Regions from separate parts of the Pseudoalteromonas sp. UG3-2 genome, predicted to be linked through region 1. Evidence: predicted binding sites of a transcription regulator. Region 1 holds the regulator's gene; each other region holds the start of a gene.
The links. The regulator sigma-54, encoded in region 1, starts transcription at its own class of promoters, with help from an activator protein. The targets are predictions, from matches to a motif close to GTTGGCACGNNNNTNGNNT.
Positions count from the first base shown of each region.

Region 1 (4,475 bases):
TGATCCCCAAACGCACGTCCTCGGACAGTTCTTCAAGGACATCCCCTTGAATATCTGGGTCGACCAATTGCCAGAGCATGGCACGGACTTTATGCGGTGAAGACTCGAGTAAAAGAGCAGTATCACACGGCGCGGTTTCAGCTAATACCCGCCGAACTTGAACAAACTGTCCACTGTTTAAGGCTTTTGTCACCTTTTGCAGTTGTTCCAGTGTGTAGTCTTGCTCAAATACTTCAGGCATAGGCATCCTTTTGCGTGTTAATACTGAATACTATGGTTGTTGGTTTTATATTTTACCCTAGCTATTTTGTTGTTTTATTGCAGAGAAGCAACCTTACATGCAGCGCCAGGAGGGCAATACAGTGTAACCCACTTTACAAAAAACTACCAAGTAGAGTAAAGAAAAGCGCCACCGGATCAGCTATGACGACAGGATGTGAAGGTGGACAGTAAAGATGAGTTATCCAAACAGCTTGGTATTACTCATCTTCGTGGAATTTATTTTCAATCAAGGCGCCAATTTCAGCCAGCGCTTTATCAGCGTCAGGGCCTTCGCACACCACCTTAACCTCTTTACCTTGGCTGCTCTCAAGCAATAACAGTGCTAGCACGCTATCAGCGGCGGCTGACTTATCGCCTTGATAAAGCGTGACCGAGGCATCAAATTGCGTCGCTAGTTGCGCCAGCACCGACGCGGCTCTGGCATGCAAGCCGAGTTTGTTTTTGATTAAAAAGGTCCCTTGTTGCATCAGCCTTCCTGCTCACGGTGGCGTATTTTGACGTTACTGTGAGTTTTGGCAAAGCGTTCGCCAATGGTTTGCGCCAGATAAACAGAGCGGTGCTGACCGCCAGTACAGCCAATGGCTATGGTTAAATAACTGCGGTTATTACGCTCTAAGTGTGGCAGCCAAGTTTGCACAAAAGTTTGAATTTGCCAAGTAAACTTCTGCACTATGCTGTGGCTAGCAAGGTAGTCAATCACCGGCTGATCTAAGCCCGTTAATGGTTTTAGCTCTGGCTCCCAATGGGGGTTGGGCAAAAAGCGGGCATCAAACACGTAGTCGGCTTGCTTAGGGATACCATGCTTAAAACCAAATGACTCAAAGGTGATGATCAGTTGTTTGTCTTTTTTACCTAAAATCTTCTCGCGGATCTCTTCTGCTAGCTGGTGGACACTGAGGCTGGTAGTGTCGAGTAAAAAGTCAGCTCGGGTGATCAAGACATCCAATAGCTCGCGCTCTTTCTTTATTGCTAAATCGAGTGGCAAGTTATGCAGCGATAGTGGGTGTAAACGTCGGGTTTCGGAAAAGCGCTTTATAAGGGTCTGATCGTCACTATCTAAATAAAATAGAGCGGGCTTAGCAAATCCAGGAAGATACTCAAGTATGTCGTTAAATTCGTCTTGTTCTTTGGGTAGGTTTCTAACGTCGATGCTGACAGCGATTTTATTGTAATTATCCGATACGCTGCGCACCAAAGAAGGCAGCAGGTTGACTGGGATGTTATCAACGCAGTAATAGCCTAAGTCCTCTAACACGCGTAAAGCCACTGATTTTCCAGAACCAGAGCGGCCACTAATAATGATTAACTCTAATCCCTTGTCTTCATCACTCATTATCGTCTCCTTGGATAACCGCGTAAAGCTCTTGATCGGTCTTGGCGTGCCGTAGCTGTTTACAAAACGATTTGTCTTGCAGTTTTTCAGCTATAGCAGCTAAAGTTTTTAAATGTTCTTCATTATTGCCCTCAGGGACAATAAACGCGACAAAAATGTCCACGGGTTGTTTATCGATTGCTTCAAAGGAGATCGGCTGCTTACTGACCAGTACCATCGCTAGGATCTCTTCAATACCTTGAACCCGACCATGAGGTATGGCTATGCCTTTACCAATCCCAGTACTGCCGAGTTTTTCCCGTGTCATTAAGGCATCGAGAATGACGTGTTTACCGACATCAGGCAGTTGCTTGTGGGCCAACTCGCTGATGTACTCGAGGATCCTTTTTTTGCTATTAAAAAGGACCGCAGCTTTGCTACAGTCCTTGTTCACTAATGTGCATAATTTCATTTTAGTGTCGAGTGAGCTTCTCTTTGTGTTTGATAACTTGACGGTCTAGCTTATCAATGAGCTTATCAATCGCCGCATACATGTCTTGATGCTCGGTTGATGCAAACAGCTCACCGCCGTTGACGTGTAATGTTGCCTCTGCCTTTTGTACCAGCTTTTCAACATCAAGGATCACGTGAACGTTATTTATATGATCAAAATGCCTCTCTAGCTTCGCAAACTTGTTGGTGACATAGTCTCGTAATGAGTCTGTGATTTCTACATGGCGACCAGTTAGATTTAGTTGCATAAGCATTTTCCTTCTTGGTTTTTTACGTCTTAAATCAAGCTTTTGCGTTGATTTGACGGTGGAATGGCTAGGGATTCACGATATTTTGCAATCGTACGTCTCGCTACCTTAATTCCTTGCTCAGCTAAAATATCTGCAATTTTGCTATCGCTTAATGGCTTAGCGGTATTTTCTGCAGCTATTAGCTTCTTGATGAGCGCTCTAATCGCGGTAGATGAGCACTCACCGCCGTTTTCGGTACTTACATGGCTAGAGAAGAAATACTTTAACTCAAAGATACCACGAGGCGTATGCATATACTTCTGGGTGGTGACACGAGAAATTGTAGACTCATGCATATCAACCATCTCAGCGACATCATTAAGTACCATAGGGCGCATTGCCTCAGGGCCATGTTCAAAGAATGCCTGTTGTTGTTGGACAATGCAATTGGTTACTTTTAATAAAGTATCATTACGGCTTTCTAAGCTTTTAATAAACCACTTAGCTTCTTGTAAGTGGGAGCGAATAAATTGGCTATCAGCACTAGAGCGAGCGGTTCTAGACATGGCCGCATAATGGTCATTAACGCGGATTTTCGGCATAGCATCTGGGTTGAGTTCAACTACCCAGCGACCTTTTACTTTTTTTACCGAGACATCAGGAATGACGTACTCAGGCTCTTCACGAATAATGCTGGCGGCCGGTTTGGGGTTGAGGCTATGAATAAGAGTCATCACCTCTTTCAACTCAGCTTCTTTGAGCCGGGTTTTTTTCGCTAAAGTACGGTAATCTCGGCTCGCCAACAGATCGATGTGCTCGGTAAGGATCATTTTGGTTTCTGCCAGCCAAGGCGTCTCTGGTGCAAATTGGTTAAGCTGAATACACAAACACTCTTGCAAGCTACGCGCGGCAACACCGACAGGGTCAAACAGCTGCACACGCTTGAGTACGGCTTCCACCTCGTCTAATTCTATCGGTTCCTCTGCTTCTGCGTCATTAATGCTGTCGAGAATGTCTTCACAGCTTAGGGTAAGTAATCCTGAGACATCTACCGCCTCAATGATAGCAATAGCAATGGCTCTATCCGTGGGACTAAAAGGAGTGAGCTCTAATTGCCACATCAAATAGTCATGCAGCGACTCAGACGTTTCTCCTTGATAAACATTATCATCATCAGGAAGAGGTGCAGAGCTGGCAACAGGGGCTGCACTCATATACTCATCCCAAGTGACGTCCATGGCTAAGTCATCGCTGACCGTGTCTTTACTCATGGCGGTATCAGAATCGAGCTCATAATCACTGACAGGCGCTTCTTCCTGAGATGCTTGACCTTCGTCTGCAGCGGATTTTTCTTGGTTGTTTTGCTCCAAGCTTTCGGTATCAGCGTTTTCACCTTCTTCCACTTCTAGCAACGGATTGCTATCCAGTGCTTCTTGGATTTCCTGTTGCAAATCCAACGTACTGAGCTGCAGCAAGCGAATCGCCTGTTGCAGTTGTGGAGTCATTGTAAGTTGCTGCCCCATGCGCAGCTGTAATGATTGCCTCATGTATCTTTAACAATCCCTTTTAACAGTTATTATTACTACGTCTTAACTATAGCTTGAATTGTTCGCCTAGGTAGACATCTCTTACGGTTTGATCGGCTAAAACGTGTTCTGGCGTACCTGATGCGATTAATTCCCCATGTGAAACAATATAAGCTTTTTCACATACATCAAGGGTTTCCCTGACATTATGATCCGTAATTAGCACGCCAATGCCACGATTTTTTAAGTGTTCAATAATGGTCTTTATATCTAACACCGAAATGGGATCAACACCAGCAAAAGGTTCATCAAGGAGAATAAATTTCGGGTTGGCCGCCAGTGCTCGGGCGATCTCTACTCGACGTCGTTCACCACCAGACAATGCCATTCCCTGTGAGTCGCGAATATGCTGGATATTAAACTCATCTAATAGTTCATTGAGTTCGGTTTCGCGTTGGGCCTTGGTTAAGTCCTTACGGGTCTCTAAAATGGCCATTAAGTTTTGGTATACGGAAAGCTTACGAAAAATCGAGGACTCTTGGGGTAAATAGCCGATCCCCATTCGGGCACGGCTGTGCATTGGCAATAACGTGATGTCTTCATCATTGATGC
Region 1 covers NZ_JAWLJU010000002.1:1,959,682-1,964,156, reverse strand. Annotated here, with positions in the region: gene mgtE (magnesium transporter) at 1-241, opposite strand, end outside; gene R3P39_RS11965 (HPr family phosphocarrier protein) at 480-749, opposite strand; gene rapZ (RNase adapter RapZ) at 749-1,615, opposite strand; gene ptsN (PTS IIA-like nitrogen regulatory protein PtsN) at 1,608-2,066, opposite strand; gene hpf (ribosome hibernation promoting factor) at 2,068-2,355, opposite strand; gene R3P39_RS11945 (RNA polymerase factor sigma-54) at 2,385-3,884, opposite strand; gene lptB (LPS export ABC transporter ATP-binding protein) at 3,931-4,475, opposite strand, start outside.

Region 2 (4,475 bases), 1.9 Mb from region 1:
GACTTAAGAAGGCCAGTGAAAATTTGGTCGGCGGCAAGTTCGTCAGGACAAGAGCCGTATTCCATTGCCATGTCAGCTAATGAATACGTTAGTAAGTCGCCTGGCGCCCTCAAGATGGGCGTGCAGATAGTGGGTACTGACATTTCTAATACCATGCTTGATATGTGTAAAAACGCTGAATATGACGCTTTGGCGTTGGCGCGTGGATTGTCTCCAGAGCGGCGCAAAAAGTTTTTTACCGACAGCGGTAACGGTATGGCCAAAGTGGTGGAGCCAATTCGAAAAATGGTGAGCTTTAGACACCTTAACTTGTTGGACTCTTATGCTTTGATGGGCAAGTTTGATGTCATCTTTTGCCGTAATGTACTGATTTATTTTTCCCCAGAAGTCAAAGCAAAAATCATTGCGCAATTTGCACAGTCACTCAATCCTAATGGCTATTTGTTTTTAGGTGCCTCTGAGTCAATGGCTGGATTGAGTGATGACTTCACTATGATCCGCTGTAACCCAGGTATTATTTACCAGAAAAAATAGTCACTCTGCCATTAAGTTTTGCAACAGTGTCTCAAAACACTGTTGCAAGCTAGATTTCTACCTTTCGACTTATTCATTGTTTTGCCTTTGCCTTTGCCTTGCCTTTGCCGTTGCCATTGAGTTGCTGTTGCCGAACCTTGTCTTGCTTAGCCTTGCGATACTACTTCTGAAAATAACTTTTTCTCACCATAGTAAACCGTTTGGTGCTAATTTTTAGTAATAAACTGACCATCAACACTTACTTTAACCTTTACTTTTTTGCTCTATTCACTGTGATTCTGAGTGAGCATAAGTTTAATGAATTAGCCTCAAATAGATATACATCTCGCCTTTAAAGTAATATTACTCATTGAAATAAAAAGGAAAAAATAAATTTATATTTTGGCCTAAAGATTGCTTAATCACTGTGAGTCAAATTTTTGGAGTTTAACTATGGCTATAAGTTTCGATAAAGCACTGGGTGTTCATCAGCATACCATGCTGATCCGCTCGCAACGTGCGGAAATGTTAGCGAGTAATATCGCAAATGCGGACACTCCAGGATACAAAGCAAAAGATATTGACTTCGCAGGTGCCTTAAAAGCGGCAAAAGCGGGGCAAAGAAGCGGCAATGATATGGTTAGAACCGATGCTAAGCATCTCAGTGGTGGCACTAAAATGACCAACGCAAATGAACTATATCGCTCGCCAAATCAAGCAGATACAGGTGATGGCAACTCAGTGGATATACAAGTGGAACGGAACTTGTATACACAGAATGCATTAGAGTACCAAGCCAGTTTGCAATTTTTATCTGGTAAGTTCAGCGGCCTTAAAAAGGCACTGGGTGGTCAAGGAGCATAATTATGAGTCTTTACAACGTTTTTGATATTTCTGGCTCGGGCATGAGTGCCCAAAATGTGCGCCTGAACACCACTGCGAGTAACATTTCGAATGCCAACTCGATAAGCTCCAGCCAAGAGGGAGTGTATCGCGCTAGGCATGCGGTATTTGCAGCTGAACTTTCTAAAGCTTCAACATCCCAAAACAATGCCATGGGATCGTCCGTTGGAGTTAAGGTGTTAGGTGTGGTTGAAAGCGATAAGCCGCTTCAGATTGAGTACAGCCCCAACCATCCTAGCGCTGATGCAAATGGCTACATTTATAAACCGAATGTGAATGTGGTAGAGGAGATGGCAAATATGATTTCAGCCTCTCGCTCATACCAAACCAATGTTCAGGTTGCAGATGCAGCGAAGCAAATGTTGAGCAAAACCCTGCAGCTTGGTCAGCGCTAGATTGGGAGTAACAGCTGATGAGTAATGATGTAAATTCCGCTACTTCGTCGTACATGGATTCTCTGCGGTGGAATAAAGAAAATCGCACCACAGAGGAACAAAAAAACCGAGACACCTTAACGCAGGAAGATTTCTTCTCATTGCTTACTCAGCAGCTGTCTTATCAAGATCCAAGCAAGCCTGCTGACAATGATCAGATGATCGCGCAAATGACCAACTTCACCATGGCAGAAGGTATTTCGAAGTTAAATACGAAATTTGAATCGTTAAGCGCGTCAATGACTTCTAACTCAGCACTGCAAGCGTCTACATTAATTGGCAAAAAAGCATTGCTTGAGTCAAACATGCTTGAACACGGCGATGATGCTTTGTCAAAAGGTTCAGTTATAGTCGAGCAGCCTGTTGAAGAACTTAATATTGGTATTTATGACCAATCCGGAGCCTTGGTAAGAAAACTAGAAATGGGTCCACAGGCTGCAGGTGCAGTTAAGTTTGAGTGGGATGGTAAAAACCAAGATGGTGAACTGATGCCGGACGGTGATTACGAAATTAAAGCTGAGGGGATGATGAATGGTCAATACACTAACTTCCCATCTGCAACGTTTAGAAATATCGATAGTGTTAATGTCAACGGTGCAAATGGCATTGTAATTAATACGAAAGAAGGCGCGGTGCGCTTAACTGATATAGCTGAAATAGCTTAATTTAAAGAATTAACCTTAACAAAGAGGTGACGAAATGAGTTTTAATATTGCACTTACAGGTTTGTCAGCCGCGCAAAAAGACTTAGATGTGACGGCGAACAACATCGCTAACGTGAATACAACAGGCTTTAAAGAGTCTCGAGCTGAATTTGCTGACGTTTATGCAGCATCTGTATTTAGTTCAGGCAAGACTAAAAACGGTGATGGCGCTCAAACTACAATGGTAGCGCAGCAATTTCACCAGGGGTCTCTTAAGTTCACACAAAACTCGCTGGATTTAGCTATTACGGGTGAAGGCTACTTCGCAATGTCTGAAGAGTTTGGCTCTCAAGATTATGCTTTTACTCGAGCAGGAGCATTTAAGTTAAACAAAGATAACTTCATTGTTGATGCCCAGGGTAACTTTTTACAAGGCTTCCCTGTGGATGAGAGTACAGGCGACAATGAGTCGGTCAGTCTTAGCACCGCCAGTGCTATTCAGATCCCTGACTCATCAGGCTCACCAAGAGCAACAACTAATGTCTACTCTTCTTTCAACCTAGATTCTAGAGAGGTTCACAAACCGCTAGCTTTTGACCCAGAGGAAAGTGCGACTTATAACCACTCCACTTCGACAACGGTATACGACTCATTGGGTCAGCCCCATACGATGCAGTTGTTTTTTAAGAAAACAGATGGCATTGCACCGAATGTTGACAACGAGTGGCAGGTGTTTGCAACCTTAGATCAAAAACCTTTTGATTTAAGTGGTCAGGAACAAACCACTACTCCATACACACCAATTACAACCTTTGTATTTGATTCCGCTGGTATTCCTTCTACGACAGATGGCAACCCAAATACGGGCAGTACCTTTAATGAGTTAACATTGCCAAGTGGTGCAGGTGGTGGTGCTGGCTTATCTGACTTGCTTGGAAATGGTGCTAGCTTTCCAAGCGATGTAACCTTGAATTGGCGTGATGAGTCGAATACAACGGGTAAACTACCAACACAATATGCAAGTAAGTACGAGACCAAAGCGCTTGAGCAAGATGGTGCCACAGTAGGTAGGTTGTCAGGTATCGATATCGGTGGTGATGGTAAGATTGTGGCTTCATACAGTAATGGTGATCAGTCTTTCTTGGGTCAAGTAGCCATGGTCAGGTTTCCCAATTCACAAGGATTGCAGCAGGCAGGTAACACCTCTTGGAAGAAAAGCTTAACATCGGGAGAACCCATTGCCGGTGAACCTGGCTCGGGAACGCTTGGTGCAATAAACTCATCCGCCTTAGAGCAATCTAATGTTAATTTAACCAATGAGTTGGTGGACCTTATCAGTGCACAGCGTAACTTTCAGGCCAACTCCCGTGCCTTAGAGGTTAACTCAACGCTACAGCAGAACATTCTGCAGATCCGATAAACTATTATGCCCTCCAAAGGCTGCGCTCGTCGCAGCCTTTTTTATCCCTGTCAAAAACATCACTCATAACTTGGCACTAAGCTTGCAATAACCAATACAAGTTAGAATTTTAAGGGTCATCGTTATGGATAAAATGGTATATATCGCCATGTCAGGCGCGAAGCAAAGCTTACGCGGAGTGGCATTAAAAGCGAATAACCTTGCTAATGCCAATACGACTGGCTTCAAAGCCGATTTTGCGCAAGCCCGCTCAATGCAAGCGTTTGGTGAAGGGTTACCGACTCGAGTGTTTGCTATGCAAGAACGCCCTGGCACCAATATGACCGGTGGCGCTATCGTAGAAACCGGCCGTGAGCTCGATATTGCTGTGGATGATAAGTCTTGGCTCAGTGTGGTGGACGCCAGTGGTGAAGAAGCTTACACCAAGGTAGGCACGCTCAACATCCGTAATGATGGCGCTTTGGTCACCAGTCATGGCCGTCAACTAATTGGCGAAGGCGGTCCTATCGTTCTTCCTATTCCAGTAGATAAAGTGGTGTTTAGTGACGATGGCTCAATTCA
Region 2 covers NZ_JAWLJU010000002.1:67,029-71,503, forward strand. Annotated here, with positions in the region: gene R3P39_RS03610 (CheR family methyltransferase) at 1-534, shown strand, start outside; gene flgB (flagellar basal body rod protein FlgB) at 967-1,377, shown strand; gene flgC (flagellar basal body rod protein FlgC) at 1,380-1,811, shown strand; gene R3P39_RS03625 (flagellar hook assembly protein FlgD) at 1,829-2,515, shown strand; gene flgE (flagellar hook protein FlgE) at 2,550-3,914, shown strand; gene R3P39_RS03635 (flagellar basal body rod protein FlgF) at 4,039-4,475, shown strand, end outside.
Region 2: flgB (flagellar basal body rod protein FlgB) is a predicted target of sigma-54. The motif match lies at 915-933, and genes of this name have one in related genera.

Region 3 (4,475 bases), 1.9 Mb from region 1:
CATCTTCCTCGACTTCATCTACTCCATGGAGTAGCGCGTCGATTTCATCTTGAGATAATAAGTCGCTCACAAATACTACCTTATTGCATCACAAACCCGGTGAACAGCACACGCTCAATCACCTTGCTACCCTCAACGCCTTCCATCGCCGCTTGCACTTTATCTAAAGCGGTCAAACGCAGTGTTTCTTTACCCGCGCTGGTACTCAGCTCATCGGCCGTGGTAGTAGAAAATACGCTTAGTAGTGTGCCCTCGATAAGCGGAATATGCTTCTTGGCAACTTCTTCGTTTACTTCTCCACGCACCAGCAGTTGTACTTTAATCTGCACGATTCTATCGCGGCTGGCGCCCGGTACATTAAAAACAAATGGCCTCGGCATAGCAACATACAAGGCACTGCCAATTTCCGCTGAACTACTTTGCTCAGCTTGCACTTCTGATGCCGTAGTTTCTTCAGCTAAGGTCTCTGGTGGCGCATCTGAGCCAGAAAATAAAAAGAACCCTGCGACACCGCCGAGAATAACCACCACAGCAGCAATAATGATAATAAGCTTTTTCTTCGAGCCACCGGTTTCTTCTATTTCTAAATCGCTTTCTTCAGCCATAGCAAGCCCTTATAGTTTTCATTAGTAACAATAATAGCAGGTGTTAGGCATAGTAATCTATTGCCGAATCACTATTTCTCTGCTGTCTTTGTTGTGCGCCTGATGCCATTGCTTGCTCATCATCACTGCCCTGTTGTCCGCTACCGTATTGACCCTGGCCATCGCTTTGCCCCTCTTGGCCTTCACTTTGACCATGTGAAATGTGACTTTCACCAAGCTCAATACCCTGCTCGGCCAACATTTCTCTGAGTCTAGGTAAAGATTGCTCAAGCATTTCTTTTGCTTGTTGGTTTTGTACCACAAAATTCACCTGAGCTTGCTCAGCATCGCTTTTTATGCGAATTTGCAACGCCCCAAGCTCTGGTGGGTCGAGCCTGATTTCAGCTTGTTTATTATTCAGGTTCAACATCATCCCAACACGTTGATTAAGCTCTTTTGCCGCATCATGACGAGCAATATTAATTGCTTGTTGAAGATTAGCATCTACCGTTGGCTTTGTCTGTGCTGCCGAGTTGCTACTTGAGTTTTGTGACTGCTGCAGCTGCTGTACCTCTTTCATCGTTTGATTTAGCGTTGCAGGTTCTGTGCTCGATGCAGCGTTAGGCGCTGCGTCTGTTCGTGTTGTGCTAAAAATATTATTAAATGGCGCTCTTTCAGCTTTACTGTTCTCTTTTACTGCTGCATTTTCTTGGCTATTGGTGGCATTAAACTCTTTGTCGCTCAGCTTTTCCGATAGCTTTTCACTTACTTGTTTTTCTGATTGTGCTTTTTCGTTTACTTTGGCTTGTTCAGACTCACCTTGATAAGCACGCTCATTGGTCATTACTTTGTCTTGTTTTAACTGTTTAACCGGTGAAATAAAGTCACTGCCGTTATCCGCTTTTATTAATCCCTGGGGTTTATCTTGCGGTTTCGTTGCTAACGCCATGTCAGTGTCATTTTGCGATTCAGGATTTGCTGGTAATGCCCCAGATTGAGCCGACTTAAACGGTTCATTCACCGCTTTCACTGCAGCCATATTTTTATTGGCTAATAACTGCGCCACCGCCTTTTGCACGCTAGGTGAGGCATCATAAATATCGACATCGCCATTTAACACCGCTTGCAGCTCTTTTTGCTGCACTGGATTTAAACTATTAAGTACCTTACTCACTTTCGCTGTCGCATTAGACTCTTCAGCTTGACCAGCTACCCCCATTTGCTTAGTACTGCCTTGAATCTGGCTAGAAATAGGACCAATATCCGCTTTATTTCTCAAGTCGATAATGGTTTGCTGTTGATTTTTTAGCGTCGTATCTTCTTGGTCACTCGCACTAGGCTTAGCAGGTTCACCAGCTCCAAGTTCTGGACGTGGTTGAGCAGTGCCATTTTGACCCCCTGGCAGCCCATTTGCTAGAGGTTTGGGCACTTCATTACGAGGCTGCTCTGTTACTTTAGATTTCACTTCATCGACCAACTTTTGCGCCGCTTGAAGTTGCTCTTTGGTAGGCTTTGAATGCTGTGTTGCTGTTGATTCGGTATTGTTATCGCCAGTCACTGCAGGTGCCTGCTTCGCTTTGCCCTCAGTCCCCTGTACTAGTGTCTCAGAAGTAACCTTTTGCTGGCCTGCTGATAATGGTTGTTCAGCGTATTGCTGTTTTGCTTCATTGGATAGAGCTGTGGATTCATCCGCTGCTACTTTCGATGGACCGCTGTTTGATTGCAGTGCCGCACGTACAGCCGTTGATACTTCTTTTGGTGCCGCTTTTAATGTTGTGCTTTGCTGTTTCGCTGCAGTGATTTGTGATAATAAGTCGTTATCTTTTGCAGTGCTAGCTGCTTTATCTTGTGAACTTGCGTCATTCAATATTACTTTATCGCTCGCGGTTGCTGCTCGCTCTTTTGTTCCTGGTGATAATAACTGCCCCTCTGCTGCAGCATTGGCCTCCTTACCATGTGACTCGGTAGGCGCTTGTGCTACTGTGGCAATAGCGCTGGTGTTATCTGTTTTAACGTGCGCTTGCTCTGGATAAGTGGCATTCTGCTCTAACTTACTTAGCTGGTGTGTCTGCTCTGAAACATTGGCGGTTGAAGTATTAGCGCCATTCGTTGTTTCCTGCTCGCTTTGTTTTGCATCTAAAGCCAACTGTGAGGCTGCTTTTTCCACCTCCAGCTGTTTATCTAACTTGCCTTGCTGCCGAGTCTCTTCAACGCTTTCTAGCTTTGCCATAAGCGCATTAAAGTCATCACTGCTCTGAGCCTCTTCCACATCAGAGTCTAAGGGAGCACTTTTCGCTTCACTATTGCCGCGCTGCAGCAGGTTTGCAAGCATCACATTCATTTTGAACTACCTCAACAAGTGGCAAGTTTCTGCCTTTTTATGAGCACATCAAAATACAACCCAATGATTTTATTGATGTTATATTCTGACCCCATAGATAAACCAATTCACTAAGTTAAATACTGCATAATTCAAGCCAACTTCACTAAAGCTGACTCGGCACTGGAGTCAGGCGTAAGTCCTCTACCAGGCTGATGGTCTACGGACAAACTGGTTGGTAGCAAACTCATCCAGCATTTTCTGTTCTGCTTTGGCTAGCTTTGCTTGATATGCTAATTGTTGTTTCTCAATCAGCTTTTCAATGGCCTTGGTTTTGGCTTGTTGCTCTAGCCATAGCTTACGGCGCTGCTCTACTACCTGCTTGGCGGTGTTCACTGTGCTGCTTTGCTGAGTGATCGCTTGCTCTATCTTATTAATGAAATTGTGATATTGATTAAAACCGCCACTGCTTAAACCCGCTTGAGCCTTACCATGAAGCTGTGTGGTGTATTCCAACCTAAAGTCATTGAGCCCGGCCAACTTTTGTTGGTTAATAGACAGATGTTGTTGTGCCTGAGCAAAGTTGGCTTTTAGTTGCTCTTCTTTATCCTGTTCAAGCTTAAGCAAAAGATTCAGTTTATTGCCGGCCATTATGCTTGCCCTAATAATTTGGCTAGACTCTGCAGGCAATCATCGTAGCTGATCACTTCTTTCATGCCCTGCTGCAAGAAGCTATTTACCGCTGGCATCATGTCAATGGCTTGGTCTAACATTTGGTCGCTGCCTTTTTGATAGGCACCTAAAGTGATCATATCTTTATTTTGCTGATACATAGAGTAAACCTGCTTGAGTACTCTCGCTTGTTGTAGGTGAGCTTCAGAGACCACTTGTGGCATAACACGGCTGATCGACTTTTCAATATCAATGGCTGGATAATGGCCGCTATCGGCCAGTTCGCGGGACAGCACAATATGACCATCTAAAATGGCTCGAGCAGCATCAGCAATGGGATCTTGCATATCATCCCCCTCACTGAGAACCGTGAAAAAAGCGGTAATGGAACCTTGCCCCTCACCACCATTACCAGCGCGTTCAACGAGCGCCGGCAGTTTTGCAAATACAGATGGCGGATAGCCTTTCGTCGCTGGTGGTTCACCCACTGCCAGAGCAATTTCACGTTGTGCCATGGCATACCGTGTCACGGAATCAAGCAGTAACAACACGTTAAGACCTTGATCACGAAAATACTCTGCAATGGTAATGGCGCTTTCGCAGCCTTTTAACCGCATCAAAGGTGAAGCGTCTGCAGGGGCAGCTACTACCACCGAGCGGCGGCGACCTTCAACGCCAAGAATTTCATCAATAAACTCTTTTACCTCACGGCCACGCTCACCTACCAAGCCAACCACAATGACATCGGCCTCACTCCCTCGAGTCATCATCCCCAGTAATACAGACTTACCCACACCACTACCAGCAAACAAGCCCATTCGCTGCCCTTGCCCCACGGTGACGATTGAGTTGATTGCACGCACACCAACGTCCATGGGCGCATCAATAGGTCTTCTCGC
Region 3 covers NZ_JAWLJU010000002.1:102,269-106,743, reverse strand. Annotated here, with positions in the region: gene fliM (flagellar motor switch protein FliM) at 1-70, opposite strand, end outside; gene fliL (flagellar basal body-associated protein FliL) at 81-605, opposite strand; gene R3P39_RS03795 (flagellar hook-length control protein FliK) at 649-2,925, opposite strand; gene fliJ (flagellar export protein FliJ) at 3,109-3,555, opposite strand; gene fliI (flagellar protein export ATPase FliI) at 3,555-4,475, opposite strand, start outside.
Region 3: R3P39_RS03795 (flagellar hook-length control protein FliK) is a predicted target of sigma-54. The motif match lies at 3,048-3,066, and genes of this name have one in related genera.

Region 4 (4,475 bases), 1.9 Mb from region 1:
AAATCGAACAAAACCCTGATAGCAAGCTCTCGGTTACCACCATACCGCTGGATGACCGCATCCCGACCCGAGAGTGTCAACAGCCATTAGAGCGCGCTACGGCCATGACTCCCCCTTTTAATACTCAGGTTACCGTACAATTACGCTGCAACGATTTAGTCAGCTGGACGCAATACGTCCATGTCCGGATCGACCGCCTATTCCCAGTATTAGTTAGTGCCAACATGCTCGAAAAAGGCAGTATCATTACGGCTGAAGACATCAAAAAAGAGTATCAACCCAAACGTTTTCGTCGAGTTTCATATATAGAAGAAGCAAAGCTCATTATTGGCAGCCGCAGTAAACGCAACATTCGTGAGGGGCAAGCCTTCACCCAGCGTCATATTTGTATGGTATGCAAAGGTGATGGCGTGACTATTTTTGCCAAATCCGGAGGTTTGGTCATAAAAACAGCCGGTGAAGCACTGCAAGACGGCAATAAAGGGGATTTAGTTCGGGTAAAAAATGCTCGCTCTGGCAAGACCTTACGTGCTAGAGTTATCGATGTAGAAACTGTTGAGGTGAATTTATAAAAAATTTGCTAAAGTAATGCTTACGCAAGCCGATAAAGTGGCTGAGAGTATAATAGTATTGGGTCTACAATCATGGTTAATCAAGTTAACGGTCAAAATCAATCTACATCCGTTGCTAACAATGTTAAGCAACAAAAAGCCGAGTTACAACGTAACGAAGCCAATGCCACCAATAATAAAGCACCTGCAGTACCTAAAGCGGCTGCGGATTCAGTGAGCCTAACACCACAGGCACAACAGTTGAAGTCTGTAAATGATAAGGCGCAACAGTCTTCCGGTTTTGACGATAAAAAAGTCGCAGAGCTGAAAAAAGCCATTGCCGAAGGCAAGTACCAGATTGATGCCGATAAACTGGCAAAAAACATAGCAGCATTTGAGTTCGAGATTTATGGATGATACGGTTCGGCTTTGCCACCACAAACTATCGCAACAAATTAGTGCACTTGAAGCTTTGACCCAGCTTCTAGTGGACGAGCTTGAGGCACTCGCCTCTCGCCGCGGTGATAGCTTAAAAGATATCGCTCGGGAAAAACTCTCACACATCACAAAACTACAACAACTCGACAAAGAACTCGCTCAAGTCGATGTTGAACTGTTCAAAAACGAAGAACTAACGCCCCTAGTAGATCAAGTTAAATCCCTGCTAAATGATTGTAAGCGCAAAAATGAAGTTAACGCCAAAGCGGCTCACCATGCCAATGTTAGCACCAGAGAGCTGAAAGAAATCTTGATAGGTGTGCCTGCGTCAGTGACTTATGGTGAAGACGGCAGCGTGAAAAGCAGTGATAATAAGCTAGTTAAGAACTTGAAAGCCTAAACTAGGCTTTCAATGTGTTAGCTGTTATTTGATGCTGTAGCGGATCTTTTTTATTTTCTTTGGCTTAGTTTGCGCTATATAAAGGTCGTACACTCTTTTCATATCCAGCTCTAATTCCGTGGCATAGGTATCACCGACTGAGTAGCTTTTGAGCACTTTCGCGCCTCTGATAAGGCCATTAACTTGACTCTTTAAGCCATCATTTTGCGCAATGGCCCCTTTTACCGTGGTTGTTGCAGTCAGCTTCTGTCCATACAGTTGCTCCGCTAATTCACGATACGCTTCAAGCTTAGAAACCTTGATTGCCATCAACTGTTTCTCGCCATCCGTCGCTCCCGGTTGTGCACTTAACGGCGCATAACCCACGGCTTTGAGTACCGGATAGCTATCAGGTTTTATTGTTTCGTACTCGATGTGTTTGTCTGCAATACTGGCACAGCCGTTAAGCCAGGCGAATGTGGTGACCAAAAGCAGTACGTAACGTGATTTAAATACCCTCATCCTAACCATCTCCACTACAATCAATAAATACAATACCAGTCCGCATTACGCCTTGTTCGCCTCGAGTAGGCCACTTGTTAAGCGAACTGGTATAAGAGTTCACTTAGTTGATATATGCACGAATCCTGCCAAAATTTGGCACAGGTATTGCTGATATTAAGGTAGTTAATGAATTAGGTTGCTCAAAATGAACAAGCATATTGTACTAAGCTTATCACTCATCAGTTTATCTTACGCCAGTGGCGCTAGCGCGGAGTGGTTTGAAGTAACAGGTATTGCTGACATCAAAAGTGGTGATCAGCAAAAAGCCAAACGTAAGGCTGTCAACGATGCCATTACCCAGGCTCTGTTATTTTCTGGCGCCAATGTCAGCAGTGTACAAACCGTCACCGATGGTGTGCTGACTCAGGATGAATTAAAGATACGCTCCAACGCCCAAGTGCAAAGCGCCAATGTGGTGTCGGAGTCACGGGTAGGTGATAGCTGGCACGTCACCTTACACATTGATATTATGCCACAGGATCAGCAGTGCCCTATCAGCGCCTACAATAAACAAATCGCCATCACCCAAAGTCAATTAAAGAACAAACACCAAGCAACCTTGGGTCAAATCTTTGACATACACAAGGTGGTGAGTAAAAAGCTCTATCAAACCATGAATAGCCAAAGCACCAGCTTAGAGCCAGTGCCCTACTTCGCACAAACCATCAATGTTGAACGCTTTTTTAGCCAGCGTTTTGATTATAACGAACGTTTAATTGAAACCGTTACCGCCAATACCAATAGCCAATATGTCTTGCTTTCCCAGATCAGCGATATTTCCAGTGTGGATAAGCTTAACAGTGACTTTGCATTTTGGCAGAGCGATAAGTTTTTGCGTAGCTTTAAAATCGACTTTGCCCTTTTTGATGCCTTATCGCACGAACGTGTGTGGCAAAAGCAATACGCCACACAAGGCGTTTGGCCATTTAAAAAGACCAAGCTAATAGACGTGTACAGCGAACGTTTCTGGCGCACAGATTATGCCGACGAAATCCAGTTAACACTCGAACAAGTCACCATAGACTTAAATGCCGCCGTGGCTTGCTTGGCAACGAACGGTAAAATTCTGCACGTTGACGGCGATCAAGTGATTATTAACCTTGGCCGTATGCATGGACTGGAAAATGGCCAAGTACTGAATATCGCGCACAGCAGCCCAGTTACCAACGCACGCGGCAAGCAGTACATGCGCCAAATCAAGACCATTAATAAGGTTCGAGTTACACAAGTTAACGCCCAAAATGCAGTGGCGGTGAACATAAGTAAACGCCCACTCAACAACGTACAAATAAACGACTTAGTAGAAATTCAGGTAGAGCAAGAGGAGGATTTTGCTCTTTGAAGAATGGCGTCCCCAGTAGGAATCGAACCTACATCGAAGCCTTAGGAGGGCCTAGTTTTATCCATTAAACTATGGGGACATCCACTTAGCAGCTTTATAACGTTCCGTATTGATACTTGCGCCATTTGCGGGAGCCACTGTTACACTCAAGTTTCTTACCGCAAACAGTCAATTCATTTAAGGAATCGTTATTAGCTTCTAGTATACTGATTACTATCACTTTTTGAAGCTTTTCTTTAGGGAATGGTGAGCTTTTTGTCAGTCCAAAAGGGAACTAAAGCTCACTCAGCGCGGTTAGGGTTATCTCGATGCCGTTGCTTGGCCATCTAAGATAAAGTAGGGAATAGTCACCGCCGTAGTCGCTACCACGAGGTTGCTATCAAACTCCAACAGTCGAGCATTCACTTCGACTCCGCGAGCGCGGTAAATCATGGTACCTGTTAGTACATGGCTTGGTGCTTGAGCTACCTTTAGGCGGCTGGCTTTACGAGAAAAATTCAGGTCGCCACTGGGCGTCACCTCAATTTTTCCTAACGCTTTAAAATCCAGTGCTTGGTAGCCCAACTTTTGCATTTGATGCATTAACGACTCTGCCAGCTGGTTCCCCAACTGATTGGTTTGTCGTAATGACTCATTAAAGTTTACAAAGCTGGCAACCGCAATCGCTTCTGGCTGCTGTCCTAATATAGTATCAGATAGCTCTAGCGCAATTTGGCTGGCATAATTTGCCACCTGCTTACGATGGCGATAGCTTACGAACCCCATGTCCTGGGTCATTGCCGACTGCTCATCCAATGCTTGCTGTTCTTGTGCGGCCATCATGGCGTACAAGGCATCAATATCAGATTGCTCTTTGCTGTCTCCTTGCTGAGCTTGCTGTTCGGTCATTTCACAGCCACCTAACAGAGCTAACGTGGTGGCGAACAGAACTGCGTTTTTCATGTCTCTGCTCCTAATTCGCTTGCTCAAGCAAAATACCGTCATAGGCCGCACCATCTTCTAAGGCGTTTACGATATTCTGTGGTAAAAAGCCTTGCGCGGTACCGACCACGCTCTTACTGCGCAGACCAACTATACGGGCGTTTACCATTACACCACCTTGATGGTTAACCAAGGTACCACCTAAGACATATAAAAATGGGTGGTCGTCTGATAACTCAAGGAAGTCTCGACTAAATACGAAATCCCCTTCTGGGGTCAC
Region 4 covers NZ_JAWLJU010000002.1:61,033-65,507, reverse strand. Annotated here, with positions in the region: gene flgA (flagellar basal body P-ring formation chaperone FlgA) at 1-572, shown strand, start outside; gene flgM (flagellar biosynthesis anti-sigma factor FlgM) at 645-968, shown strand; gene R3P39_RS03590 (flagella synthesis protein FlgN) at 961-1,389, shown strand; gene R3P39_RS03585 (LPP20 family lipoprotein) at 1,414-1,890, opposite strand; gene R3P39_RS03580 (flagellar assembly protein T N-terminal domain-containing protein) at 2,078-3,274, shown strand; tRNA gene R3P39_RS03575 (tRNA-Arg) at 3,279-3,353, opposite strand; gene R3P39_RS03570 (FlgO family outer membrane protein) at 3,575-4,216, opposite strand; gene R3P39_RS03565 (FlgO family outer membrane protein) at 4,227-4,475, opposite strand, start outside.
Region 4: R3P39_RS03585 (LPP20 family lipoprotein) is a predicted target of sigma-54. The motif match lies at 2,005-2,023, and genes of this name have one in related genera.